DNA from 3 places in the Saccharomonospora cyanea NA-134 genome. Region 1 is predicted to be linked to each of the others. Evidence: predicted binding sites of a transcription regulator. Region 1 holds the regulator's gene; each other region holds the start of a gene.

Evidence for each region. Region 1 encodes LexA, which represses DNA repair genes until DNA is damaged. Its sites were predicted from a motif close to CGAACACGTGTTCG; they were not measured.
Region 2: a site for LexA is predicted at 1,596-1,609, ahead of SACCYDRAFT_RS04635 (DNA gyrase/topoisomerase IV subunit B). Genes of this name have one in related genera too.
Region 3: a site for LexA is predicted at 2,395-2,408, ahead of dnaB (replicative DNA helicase). Genes of this name have one in related genera too.

The regions. Positions count from the first base shown of each region.
Region 1 is NZ_CM001440.1:3,832,004-3,836,463, forward strand. It holds gene SACCYDRAFT_RS17730 (vitamin B12-dependent ribonucleotide reductase) at 1-106, opposite strand, end outside; gene nrdR (transcriptional regulator NrdR) at 161-640, opposite strand; gene SACCYDRAFT_RS26425 (hypothetical protein) at 957-1,127, opposite strand; gene lexA (transcriptional repressor LexA) at 1,501-2,220, shown strand; gene SACCYDRAFT_RS17750 (hypothetical protein) at 2,338-3,369, opposite strand; gene hflX (GTPase HflX) at 3,385-4,460, opposite strand, start outside.
Region 2 is NZ_CM001440.1:939,755-944,214, reverse strand. It holds gene SACCYDRAFT_RS04635 (DNA gyrase/topoisomerase IV subunit B) at 1-1,538, opposite strand, end outside; gene SACCYDRAFT_RS04630 (DNA polymerase IV) at 1,739-2,770, opposite strand; gene SACCYDRAFT_RS04625 (CBS domain-containing protein) at 2,893-3,312, shown strand; gene SACCYDRAFT_RS04620 (ribonuclease Z) at 3,385-4,305, shown strand; gene SACCYDRAFT_RS04615 (WhiB family transcriptional regulator) at 4,381-4,460, shown strand, end outside.
Region 3 is NZ_CM001440.1:5,365,089-5,369,548, forward strand. It holds gene SACCYDRAFT_RS25150 (hypothetical protein) at 1-1,165, shown strand, start outside; gene SACCYDRAFT_RS25155 (ESX secretion-associated protein EspG) at 1,209-2,006, shown strand; gene dnaB (replicative DNA helicase) at 2,444-3,823, shown strand; gene SACCYDRAFT_RS25165 (DUF6194 family protein) at 4,260-4,460, shown strand, end outside.

The DNA of each region.
Region 1 (4,460 bases):
TGGTGTAGACGCGTTGGATGCGCAGCCCCTTGCGCGAGCCCGAGCCGCCGCGCTTCTTGCTCGGCTTCGGCGAGGATTCCGCGCCGACCCCCACGGTTTCTGTCATGACTCCCACTCCCGCGTTAGAAACTGGCGGCGACGTGACCCGTCGTCCGCGTCCTCACTCGCTGTGGTCCTGCTGGGCCGAGGACTCGGCGATCGCCTCACGCAGGTTCTTGATCTCGGCTTCGAAGTCCTCGATCGACGAGAAGGACCGGTAGACGCTCGCGAACCTCAGGTACGCGACGGTGTCGAGTTCCCTGAGTGGGCCCAGAATGGCGAGACCCACCTCGTGGCTCGGAATCTCCGCGACCCCAGCCGCCCTGATCGAGTCCTCGACCTTCTGAGCGAGCTGTTTCAGAGCGTCGTCGTCGACAGGACGGCCCTGACAGGCCCGCCGCACTCCCCGAACCACCTTGTCCCGGCTGAACTGCTCGGTCACTCCCGACCGCTTGACGACGGCGAGCACCATCGTCTCCGACGTGGTGAACCGGCGGCCGCAGGCCGAGCACGACCGACGCCGTCGGATCGCCTGGCCCTCGTCCACCTCACGGGAATCGACGACCCGGGAGTCCGCGTGCCGACAGAACGGACACCGCACAGTCGAACACCTCCCGAAACATCCCCTGCACAGCAGGAACGCCACCGACAACGCACTCCACGGCGTACCGCGCGTGAGTGTCGTCCACGCCACGACCGGACACCACCGACAGTGAACGTAGAACCGATCCTACCCCAACTTGTGGACCAATTACAGCGATGTAACTACTAGATGTAGGGGTCGACCATAAGACGCGGCCCGGTCCACCGCAACCGCGACCCCCTCCCTCACCGGAGTGAGATCCGACCTAGGATGCCGCGCCCCGACACGCGCCCGGCGAGCCACCCCGCGGCCGCTCGAACGCGGCCCGGACAGCCTACGGTGCGCTCGGAACGGCCGCGCCGGGGCCGGGCCCCACGACCGCCGGGTCCGTGGCGACGAGTCCGAGGCCCACGACCGCCGCCGCCACCACGAGCGCCACCACCGCGAGCCACGGCCAGTGGGCACCACCGCAACGCCGTCCCCTCCTCGTGGGATCACCGCGCATGCCCCCACCACGCCGCAACCCCGGAGCAACCGGAGACCGCGTCGGAGGGCGACGCGCGCAGCGTCCACCGCCCGCGGCCGGCGGGCGGGCCGGAGCCACCCGGACCACATCTGAGCGCTTCGTCACCACGACCATGCCGGCCACCTCTTCCGCTCGACCGTCCACCCCGCGCCGTGGACCCACCACGCGGGCGAGCGCATACCGCCTCGAACACCCGTGCGAACATGTACCACCAAGACGCGCGAAGATCGAGCACCCAAGGCGTGTTGCTCGAACAAACGTTTGAAATCCCCGACGAAGCGGACTAGCGTCGCAACCGGATGTACGAAAAGCCCCACATCAGGTCGGGCTTACGACTGGGAGGCAAATCGCGGTGGCACGCAAGACAACGGGCAACGACGTGAGCGGCGGCGAGGTCCCCGACCTTCCGCGCACGGTCGAGAACCCGGACGAAAGCCTGACACCGCGCCAACGGAAAGTCCTCGAGGTGATCAGGACCTGGGTGGACAAGTACGGATACCCGCCGAGTGTCCGGGAAATCGGGGAGGCTGTCGGACTCACGTCCACCTCATCTGTTTCCCACCAATTGAAGGCGCTCCAGCGCAAGGGTTACCTACGGCGCGACGCCAATCGCCCGCGCGCGGTGGGAATGCTGACGATCGGCCGCGAGCGGTCGGCCGCGTCGTCGGGCTCACAGACCGAGGACCCGGTCCGCGAGCCCGCTCTCGTCCCGCTGGTGGGCCGTATCGCCGCGGGCGGGCCGGTACTCGCCGAGGAAGCGATCGAGGACGTCTTCCCGCTGCCGAAGGACATCGTCGGCGAGGGTGAGGTCTTCCTGCTCAGCGTCACCGGCGACTCGATGATCGGCGCGGCCATCACCGACGGCGACTGGGTCGTGGTGCGGCAACAGCCCACCGCCGAGAACGGCGACATCGTGGCAGCGATGATCGATGGTGAGGCCACGGTGAAAACGTTCAAGCGCAAGGACGACGGGCACGTCTGGCTGATGCCGCACAACGAGGCGTACGAACCGATTTCCGGTGACGACGCCACGATTCTCGGAAAGGTCGTCGCGGTCCTACGGCGACTGTGAAGGGGAGTCCGGCGATAACGGCGTGAACACCGGCGTACTCCTCACCGAGGAAAGACGGGCGGGTGTTCCGTGCGCCGTTTCCAACCCTTCCCTCGGTTCGGTCAGGCACGCGCCGCCCTACCGACGGCGGCGGCTGCCCCAGGCCACGAGCACAGCGGCGAGGACCGCGGCGACGGCGAGGGCAGGAGCCAGGCCGAGACCGGATTCCCGGTCGACCGGCTCCTCCGGTGCACTCGCCGCGCGATCCTTCGGTTCGGCCCTGCCGTCAGGTTGGGCGCCCACCAGCGAAACGGCGTCCCGAACGGCTCGCAGCGGCTCGCCACGGCCCTCGCTGGCGGACAGAAGCGTGCCGTCGGGGGTGAAGGCGATGGCCTCACCCTGTGCTTCGCCGGGCAGGGGAACGCGTACCGGGTCACGGGTGAACGCCGCCGCGACGTCCCCGTCGACCACCGGGTAGAGGTAGGCGTCCGTGTACGTGCGCAGGGCTACCACGCTACCGTCCGCCGACAGCGCGGCTCCCGTGACGAGCACGGTGCCCACGGCCCCGAGCGGACCTCCCTGCGTCCCGGTCGGCCGCAACGACACCGTACCGACCTCTTCGAGCGGGGTCGGCCCAGGACTGACGAGCGGCTCGGCCGGACGGTAGACGCGGGCGGAACCGACGACGTTCTTCGTGATGATGTACGGCGTGCCCGCGTGGTCCACCACGAGCGCCTCGGCGTCCTGGGGACCGTCCGGATACGTGAGGCGATACAGCACGGAGGTGCCGTCCCGCGACAGGGCGTGCACGGCCGCCGTCTCGCGTCGGCCACGGTTGTCCCCGGTGTCGCCGAGCCACAGGGTCCCGCCGGGGCCGAGTGCGAGGTCCTCGACGTCGTACGGATCCGTCGGAGCCGTCAGCACCTCTCGCACCCGGCAGGCGTCGTCCAGAACGGCGACCTCGACCTGTGTGCCGCCGTCACTCACGGCGTACACGTGGTCGGTGTCGGCGGCGAGCCCGGACAGCTCCTCGAGCCGAGGATCGTCGACCGAGCACACCACCTCGGGCGCGGCCACCGGGACGTCCTCGACCTGTCCGACGGGCGTGCCTGCGGACAGTGTCACTGTCACGAGTGCCGCCGTCACCACGACCAGGCCGAGTCGTCTCACTCCGCTACGTTAGCGTCACACGCGTGAGCCGTTCGTGACGTAGTCCGAAAGAGCAGCCGCGAGCTCCGGATACACCTTCGCCTTCAGCAGCGTTCCCTCGGGCCTGTGCTCCTCGGCCAGCACCTCGCCGTCCGCGTGTGCTCGCGCGACGAGCTCACCGTGCGTGTAGGGCACGAGGACCTCCACGAACGTCTCCGGCCGGGGCAGGCGCGCGGCGATCTCGGACACCAACGTGTCGAGTCCCTGCTCGCTGTGTGCCGAGACGATCACGGCGTCGGGCAGCAGGTTACGCAGCCGCGCGAGGGTCACCTCGTCGGCGACGTCGGCCTTGTTGACGACCACCAGCTCCGGAGGCAGCGGCTCCGACCGCTTCTCGGCGATCTCGCCGAGGACCTCGCGCACCGCGGTGACCTGGTCCTCGGGTGCGGGTGCCGCACCGTCGACCACGTGCAGCAGCAGGTCGGCGTCCGCCGCCTCGTCGAGCGTCGAACGGAACGCGTCCACCAACTGGTGGGGCAGGTGCCGCACGAATCCGACGGTGTCGGTGAGCGTGTACTCGAGCCCGTCGTGCGTCACGGCCCGCCGCGTGGTGGGGTCGAGCGTGGCGAACAGCGCGTCCTCCACGAGCACGCCCGCACCCGTGATGGCGTTGAGCAGGCTGGACTTGCCCGCGTTGGTGTAGCCGACGAGTGCGACGCTGGGCACCTCGTTGGCCACCCGGCGTCCCCGCTTGGTGGCCCGGATGGTGTCCATCGCGGCGATGTCCTTGCGCAGCTTCGCGATGCGCTTGTTGATGCGCCTGCGGTCGGTTTCCAGCTTCGTCTCACCGGGACCACGCAGACCCACACCACCGTTGGCACCACCGGCACGACCACCGGCCTGCCGCGACAGCGACTGACCCCAACCGCGCAGTCGCGGGATGAGGTACTGCAACTGCGCGAGTTCGACCTGCGCCTTGCCTTCACGCGAACGTGCGTGCTGGGCGAAGATGTCGAGGATCAGCGCCGTGCGGTCGATGACCTTCACCCGCAGCTTCTCCTCGAGCTGCCGCAACTGGCCGGGTGAGAGCTCACCGTCGCAGATCACCGTGT
Region 2 (4,460 bases), 2.5 Mb from region 1:
ATCGACGCGATCTCGGCGTTCTTGAGTGCTTCGCCGAGGTTCGCCTTCTGTACGTTGAGGATCTTGCCGCGCAGCGGCAGCAGCGCCTGGTACTCCGACACGCGCGCCATCCGTGCCGAACCGAGCGCGCTGTCGCCCTCCACGAGGAACAGCTCGCTTCGGGCCACGCCGGTGCTGCGGCAGTCCACGAGCTTCGGTGGCATGGCCGCGCCCTCCAGCGCGGTCTTGCGGCGGGCGGCGTCCTTCTGCTGTTTCTGGGTCAGCCGCACCCGCGAGGCGTCGACGATCTTCTGCAGTACCGTCTTGACCTCGGCCTTCGTCTTGCGGTTGTCGGCCCACGCCTTGAGGTGCTTCTCGACGAGCCCCTGGATCACCTTGGTGATGCCCGTGGTGGACAGCTCGTCCTTCGTCTGCGAGGTGAACTGCGGTTCCGGGATGCGTACGTGCACGACCGCGGTGAGGCCCTCGCACACGTCGTCGAGGATGGGCAGGTCCTCCTTGGCCTTGAGCAGCCCGCGAGTGCGGGAGATCGCGTCGTGCACGGCGCGCACCAGGCCGCGTTCGAAGCCCTTCCGGTGCGTTCCACCGTGGACGTTGCGGATGGTGTTGGTGAAGCACTCGACGGTGCGTTCGTAGCCGGTACCCCAGCGCAGCGCGACCTCGACCTCGGCCCGGCGTTCCACGTTGGACTGCATGACACCGTTGGCGTCGGCGGCGTTCTCCTTGTAGGTGCCCTCACCGGCGATGAACTGGGTCTCGCACACGGCGCGGTCGCCCGCGGGCGCGAGGAACTCCACCATGTCCGCCAGCCCGTTCGGGTAGTGGAAGGTCTCCTCGTTGATGGCCGAGTCGGTGGCGGTGCGCAGCACGTACGTGACGCCGGGCACGAGGAACGCGGTGTGCCGCAGCTTCGTGCGCACCAGCTCCAGGTCGAGTACTGCGCCCTTCTCGAAGTAGCGGGCGTCGTGCCAGTACCGGATGGTGGTGCCGGTGGCCTCCCCGCGCTTCATCTTCCGCACGAAGCGCAAGCCCGACTGCCGCGTGAACTTCGCCTTCGGGCCGGGCCCGTCGAAGACACCGGGCACACCGCGGGCGAACGACATCTCGTGGACCTTGCCGCCCTGCCGCACCGTGACGTCGAACCGCAGCGACAGCGCGTTGACGGCGGAGGCGCCCACGCCGTGCAGCCCACCGGAGGTCTTGTATCCGGAGCCGCCGAACTTTCCGCCCGCGTGCAGCCGCGTCAGCACGAGTTCCACACCGCTCAGCCCGGACTTGCCGTGGGTGCCGGTGGGGATGCCGCGCCCGTCGTCGGCGACCTCCACACTGCCGTCGGCGTGCAGCGTGACCACGACCTTCGTCGCGTGGCCCGCGACACCCTCGTCGGTGGAGTTGTCCACGATCTCCGTGAACAGGTGGTTGACCCCGCGACTGTCGGTGGACCCGATGTACATGCCGGGTCGCTTGCGCACCGCTTCGAGACCTTCGAGGTGCGTGAGGTCGTCGGCCCCGTAGAGGTTCTCAGCAGAGGCAGTCACGTGGTCGCTCTCCCAGGTCGTGATACGCGGAATCGTGACGGGCGCGCCGAGCAGTTTCGGTCAACTGTTCGAGTGCCGCATCAGCGTAGTGCAGGGTAACGACAGTGGCGACGCGCGTGTGGTGCAACGCCGGTGTGTCCGGTGTCATTCCCGCCCGAACCCCACCCGGACGTCATTCCCGCCCGAACCCCACCCGGACGTCATTCCCGCCCGAACTCCGCCCGGACACCGAGCAGCCTCACGGGACGGTCCACCGTGAAGCGTCCGAACACCTCCTCGGCGGCGCGTGACAGGACCTCGACGTCCATGGTCGGCGACGGCAGGGTCACACTGCGTGTCCGCGTGACGAACGGTGCGAAACGGACCTTCACGGCGACGCGCGCGGCGGGCCGCCCCTCGGCGGCGACGTCGTCCGCCACCCTCTCGACCAGACGCGCGAGGTGGGCGCGGAGCTCCCCGGGGTCGTGGACGTTGTGCTGGAACGTCGTCTCGCGGCTACGGGACTTCGGCACGTACGGCGTGGCCGTGACCTCCCGGTCGCCCATGCCGTGGGCCAGAACACGGAAGTACGGGCCGAGCGTGGGGCCGAACTCCGCCGCCAGCTCGCCGGGGTCGGCGGCGGCGAGTTCGCCGACGGTGGTGATGCCGTGCTCGGCGAGTCTGTCCCGGGTTCTCGCGCCCACCCCCCACAGCGCGTCGGGAGGCCGCTCCCCCATGACGTCGACCCAGTTGTGCCTGGTCAGGCGGTACACGCCGCCCGGTTTGGCGAAGCCGGTGGCGAGCTTGGCGGTGTGCTTGTTGTCTCCGATCCCGACCGCGCACGACAGCCCCGTGCGGTCGGCCACAGCCCGCCGGACCTCCCGCGCGAGGGCCTCGGGATCGTCGGTTCCCACCCCGAGGAACGCCTCGTCCCAGCCCGCGACCTCGACCACGACGGGAAACTCCCGCAACACCGCCATCACGCGTTCGGAGACCTCCTCGTAGGCGGACGCGTCCGACGCCACGAACACCGCGTCGGGACAGCGACGGGCGGCCGTGCGCAACGGCATGCCCGAGTGCACGCCGCACTCCCTGGCCTCGTAGGAGGCGGTGGCCACCACCCCGCGCTGTGTCGGATCGCCCGTTCCTCCGACGACGACGGGCCTACCGCGCAGCTCAGGGTGGCGCGCGATCTCCACCGCCGCGATGAACTGGTCGAGATCCACGTGCAGCACCCAGTCCGCTGTGGACACGTCATGCAGTATGTGCCCCGCACGGCGTTCCGGCCAGACTCGCGGAAGCGGGAGGAGTAGAACGGCTGGACCCTGGGGTACCCGGCCGGGTGGCAGTACGACGGACGAAGGAAGGAGATCCCATGGCACAGCTGGTCCGGGAGCTGATGACCCCGCAGCCCGTCGCCCTACCCGGCGACACCCCCGTGCGCGACGCCGCCCGCAGAATGCGCGACGACGACATCGGCAACGTCCTGGTGTCCGACGGCGAGGACGTACGCGGCATCGTCACCGATCGGGACCTGGTGGTTCGCGCGCTCGCCGACCACGACGACCTCTCCAACACGCGGCTGCGCGACGTGTGCAGTGAGCAACTGATCACGGCTCGGCCCGACGACGAGGCCGGGAACGTCGTCGCCAGGATGCGTGAGCATGCCGTGCGCCGGGTCCCCGTCGTGGACCAGGGCAAGCCCGTCGGGATGTTCTCGATCGGCGACGCCGCGATGGAACGCGACCCGGACTCCGCGCTCGGTGACATCTCCGCGGCGAGGGGCAACCGCTGAGGCGGTACCGGCGCGGGTGCGCCGCGCTGAAATCGGATGCGGCCGCCACCGGCCGCGCCGTACCGTCGTCGCGTGTCGAACCGTGAACTGATCGCCCTGGGCACCGGGAGCCAGGTGCCGTCCCGCGCGCGTAACCACAACGGTTACCTCCTGCGTTGGGACTCGGCGGGCTTTCTGTTCGACCCCGGCGAGGGAACGCAACGGCAACTGACCTTCGCCGGGGTGCCCGCGAGCGCGGTCACCCGGATCTGTCTCACGCACTTCCACGGTGATCACTGCCTCGGTGTGCCCGGTGTCGTGCAACGGCTGTCGCTGGACGGTGTGGCACGGGTGCACGCGCACTACCCGGCGTCCGGGCAGGAGTACTTCGAGCGGTTGCGGCACGCGAGCGTGTTCCACGAGACGACCGAACTGGTGGAGCAGCCCGTCACCGGCGACGGCGTCGTGGCAGGCGGCGAGTTCGGTGAGCTGTCGGCCCTGCGCCTCGACCATCCCGTCGAGGCTTACGGGTACCGGCTCGCCGAACCCGACGGTAGGGCCATGGTTCCCCGGCTGCTGCGCCGCCACGGCGTTCAGGGACGCGACGTCGGTGCTCTGCTCCGGGCGGGCTCCCTGGCCGTCGGCGGGCGCACCGTGACCGTCGAGGACGTGAGCGTGCCGCGCAGGGGACAGAAGTTCGCGTTCGTGATGGACACGCGGTTGTGCGACAACGCGTTCGCCCTCGCCGAGGACGCCGACCTGCTGGTGATCGAGGCCACGTTCCTCGAAGCGGAAGCGGACCTGGCCCGCCGGTACGGGCACCTGACGGCCCGGCAGGCCGCGCGCGTGGCGCAGGAAAGCGGCGTCCGCACGCTGGTACTGACACATTTTTCACAACGCTATTCGAATATGGCCGAGTTCCACGACCAAGCAGCAGAGGTATTCGGCGGCGAACTCGTGGTCGCGCATGATCTTTCGCGGATTCCGATACCGCGGAGGCCACGCCCGGAATAAGCGGCGCGCACCGGCGCGTTGCCTCTACGGGTTCGCCGACCCGAACAGCGAACTAAGAAAGGAGGCGGCACGCCGATGACGAATAGTGAGTGGTGGCACAGTGCCGCCTGCCGTGACGAAGATCCCGAGCTGTTCTTCCCCATCTCGGACATGGG
Region 3 (4,460 bases), 1.5 Mb from region 1:
CGCCTCCACGCTGAAGAACAGCTTCGGCGAGCGGATCGGCGAGATGGACGCCCTGGCCAGCAGGATGGACGAGGCGTGGCAGGGCGATTCCGCCGAGGCCGCCAAGGCCGGAGCCCACCCGCTGAAGCAGTGGCTGGAGGACTCGCAGATCAAGCTGTACGAGAGCGACAACACCATGGCCTCGCAGCTCGACGCCTTCAACACGGTGATGTCGCAGGTGCAGCCGGTGCCCGCCCAGCCGCCGGAGAGCGACTTCCTCAACGACATCACGCCGTGGGAGACCGACACCGACCGGGCCATCCAGCAGTACAACGCGATGGCTCAGGCCAACGTCGAGGCTTACAACGCCTACTACGCGGCCAGCAGCTCCAACGCCCAGTCGATGCCCAACTACAGCACCGTCGACGGCGAGTTCGGTGACGTCGAGGTCGACGGCAGCGGCACCGGCGGTGGTGGCGGTGCCGGTGGCGGCAGTATCGGTGGTGGTCCGTACCCCGGCGGCAGCGTGCCCAGCGGCTCCTACCCCGGCGGCGGGGGCTCCTACCCCGGCGGCGGTGCCGGTGGCGGCAGTATCGGTGGTGGTCCGTACCCCGGCGGCAGCGTGCCCAGCGGCTCCTACCCCGGCGGTGGCGGCTCCTACGCCGGTGGCGGCGGGCCCGGCTACCAGTACACCCCGGGCCAGTACGACGACAGCACGAGCGCCTCGAACTTCACCGTGCCCAAGACGACCGTTCCGGACTTCAGCACCGGTGGCGGGGGCTATTCGCCGAACCTGTCCACCGGAGGTGGCCCCGGTGGCGGCCTCGGTCCGGGTGGTAGCGGCGGTGGCTTCAGCGGCGCCGGCGGCCCGGGCGCGCTCGGTGCCGGCGGTGCGATGGGCGTCGGCGGTGCGATGGGCGCAGCCGGGCCGGGTGCCGCGAGCGGCGCCGCGGCACCGGGCGCCTCGTCGGGACTGGCAGGTCGTGGCGCGATGGGCGGCGCGGCAGCGGCCGGGGCCGGCGCGCGCGGCATGGGAGGTATGCCGATGGGTGCCATGGGCGGAGCCGGCGGCCGGGGCCAGGGAGCCGAGGACGAGGAGCACCAGCGGAAGTACCTGATCGAGGAGGACGGCGACTCCTTGTTCGGCAGCGACGAGCTCACCGCGCCCCCGGTCATCGGCGAGTAGCCCCTCTCGGGGTCCGTCCAGGAAAGAAGGAACGGGAAACACCGTGCTGGAACAGCAGGTGAGCATGTCGACGTCCACCATGCTCACCCTCATTCGCCGCACCGGCGCCGAACCCCACACCGTGCTGGCGAGCACACCGACGTGGGAGGACGAGCGCGGCAGGAAACTGGCCGACGAGCGGGCCGACGCCGAGTTGGCCCGCCTCGGACTGCACGACGGCCGGAGTGTGCACCCCGGACTGACGGCCACGGTGGAAGCGATCGCCCGCCCCGCGTTGGAGTACTACGCGTGGATCAACGGCGGCATCGAGAAGCAGGCCCTCAACTACACGGTGCTGGCGGGGACGGCGTCCGGTGAGGCGTTCGTTCTGGTTCGGAACTCGGACGCGAACACCGTGGCACTCGGGTCCGTCCACCCGAACGAGCTGATGGAGAACTTCGTCGCGCAGTTGCCGAACCTCGGCCCGGGCCGGGGTCATGCCATGCGCGTTTCGAAGAGCGAACTCTCCGGCGGCGCGAAGCAGCGTGAGTTCGACGGCGGCGATTTCTCGGTGATGTCCACCGGGCGGCGCAGCGCGGCGAGCACCGAGGTTGCCGAGATGCGCCGCATCCTCGGACTGCCGAGGCTGGGCGGCGGCAGCCTGTACGTCGCCGCCCGCAACCGCGGCGGCAGGCGGGAGCGTGCCGAACGCCCCGTGAACTACATCGACACCGCGGAGGGCCGCTGGCTCACCGAGGAGGTTCCGGGCAGCGGGGAACCGGCCATCGCCTTCTCGCCGGCTTCTCCACAGCTCCTCGCCGACCGGTTACGTTCCGCACAGAGCCGTCTTCCGGCCACCTGATTTCACCCCACCCGTTCAGCCCAGCGTGTCGTCACGCAACGCTGGGTCATTTTGTCCACAGCTGCGGCCCGGGGCGTCAGACGCTCCGGGCCGCGACACGCCGATGGGTGCTTTTCGCGCGACACGCCGATAATTCCCCCACAAAGTTCTCCACAGGTTATCCACAGGGCCTGAACAGGGCTTTTCTTAAACCGGACACAAGTTGTCCACAGTCTGTCCACAGCTTTCGGCGAGCCTGTGGTTAGTTCGGGCCAGTCATCCCCAAGTTATCCACAGTTCTATCCACAGGCTGGATTGCGATAGTCCTTCCGAGCGATCTAGCGTGCCCGTGCGGACGCGAAACACGGGCCGCGACGCCCGCTCCCCACTCCGTCCTGCTCTAGACTGTCGAACGGGTGTTCGACCATGTGTCGACCTTCCAGGAGGTGCCTGCAGCAGTGGCGATCACCGACGACCGCAGCCCTGCGTTCACTGCCGAGCACGGTGGGTTCGAGCGCCAGCCGCCGCAGGACACGGCGGCGGAGCAGTCGGTGCTCGGCGGCATGCTGCTGTCCAAGGACGCGATCGCCGACGTCGTCGAGGTGCTGCGGCCAGGTGACTTCTACCGTCCCGCCCATCAGGCCGTCTACGACTGCATCCTCGACCTCTACGGACGCGGCGAGCCCGCCGACCCGATCACCGTGTCGGCGGAACTGGAGCGCAGGGGCGAACTGGCGAGGGTCGGCGGCGCACCGTACCTGCACACGCTGATCGCCACCGTGCCCACGGCCGCCAACGCCGGGTACTACGCGAGGATCGTGGCCGAGAAGGCCATCCTGCGCAGGCTCGTGGAAGCGGGCACCCGCATCGTGCAGTACGGCTACGGAGCCGACAGCAGCGACGGCGGTGACGTCAACGAGGTCGTCGACAGGGCACAGTCGGCGATCTACGAGGTCACCGAACGGCGCACCAGCGAGGACTACGTCGCACTGGAGGAACTGCTCCAGCCGACGATGGACGAGATCGACGCGATCGCGTCCCGGGGCGGCGTGTCCCAGGGCATTCCCACGGGGTTCACCGACCTCGACGAGGTGACCAACGGGCTGCACCCGGGCCAGATGATCATCATCGCAGCCCGCCCGGGTGTCGGTAAGTCCACACTCGGACTGGACTTCGCGCGTTCCTGCTCCATCAAGCACGGCATGACCAGCGTGATCTTCTCGCTGGAGATGAGCCGGACCGAGATCGTCATGCGCATGCTCTCGGCGGAGGCGAAGATCAGGCTCGCGGACATGCGCGGTGGCCGCATGACCGACGACGACTGGACGCGGCTGGCCCGCCGGATGAGCGAGATCAGCGAGGCGCCGCTGTTCATCGACGACTCGCCGAACCTGACGATGATGGAGATCCGGGCGAAGGCGCGTCGGCTCAAGCAACGCAACGACCTCAAGCTGATCGTCGTCGACTACATGCAGCTGATGACCTCGGGCAAGCGCGTCGAGTCGAGGCAGCAGGAGGTCTCGGAGTTCTCGCGGCAGTTGAAGCTGCTGGCCAAGGAACTCGAGGTGCCCGTGGTGGCGATCAGCCAGCTCAACCGTGGTCCCGAGCAGCGCACCGACAAGCGCCCGATGCTCGCCGACCTGCGTGAATCCGGATCGCTGGAGCAGGACGCCGACATGGTGATGCTCATCCACCGCCCCGACGCCTGGGAGCGCGACGACCCGCGCGCGGGCGAGGCGGACCTGATCCTGGCCAAGCACCGTGCCGGTCCGACGAGCACCATCAGCGTGGCGCACCAGCTCCACTACAGCCGCTTCACCGACCTCGCCACCGAGTGAGCCGCCTCGCGGGAGCACCTCGGCTCCGGTCGCCGTTCCGGGTCCACAGGCCGCTGCGACGGGAGAAAACCCCGAAGTGGGCAGCCCGCTCTGGTGGGCTGACTTCGTTCTGGCCCAACCGAGGCCGTGACGGCGGAGGCGGCCGTGATCACCGCCCCGCACTCGTCCACCGCCCGCTGGTGCTCCCTCGGGGTCGAAACGCTGCCGTGCCCACGTCCGGAGTCCTTCCCCGCGACGGTGACACGCGCCCCGGCGACGACCTGACCCGGGACTTCTCCCTGTGGGGTGCCCAACGCTGAGAAGCTCGCGGCACGCGGCACTCCGATTTGAGAGTTTTCCGGCATAATCCCAGCACTTTCTCGGAAAAGTCCCAAAAAGCACTTCAATGACACACTTGAAGGGTAGGAAAACCGCTCTTCGAAGGGACTTCTTTCGCATGAATGCCGTGACCGCCGAATCCGTTGTGCGCCACATCGTCGAGTCGTTCGACGGGGTCCACATCGTCGAGAACGCCGGTGACACGTTCTGCTTCTACGGGCCGGACGGCGACGTCGACATCGCTCGCACGCTGCCGTTCGCCACCGTCGTGACAGGTGATCACTACGAAACCGTGTCCCGGCTGGACGCCGACGGCGCG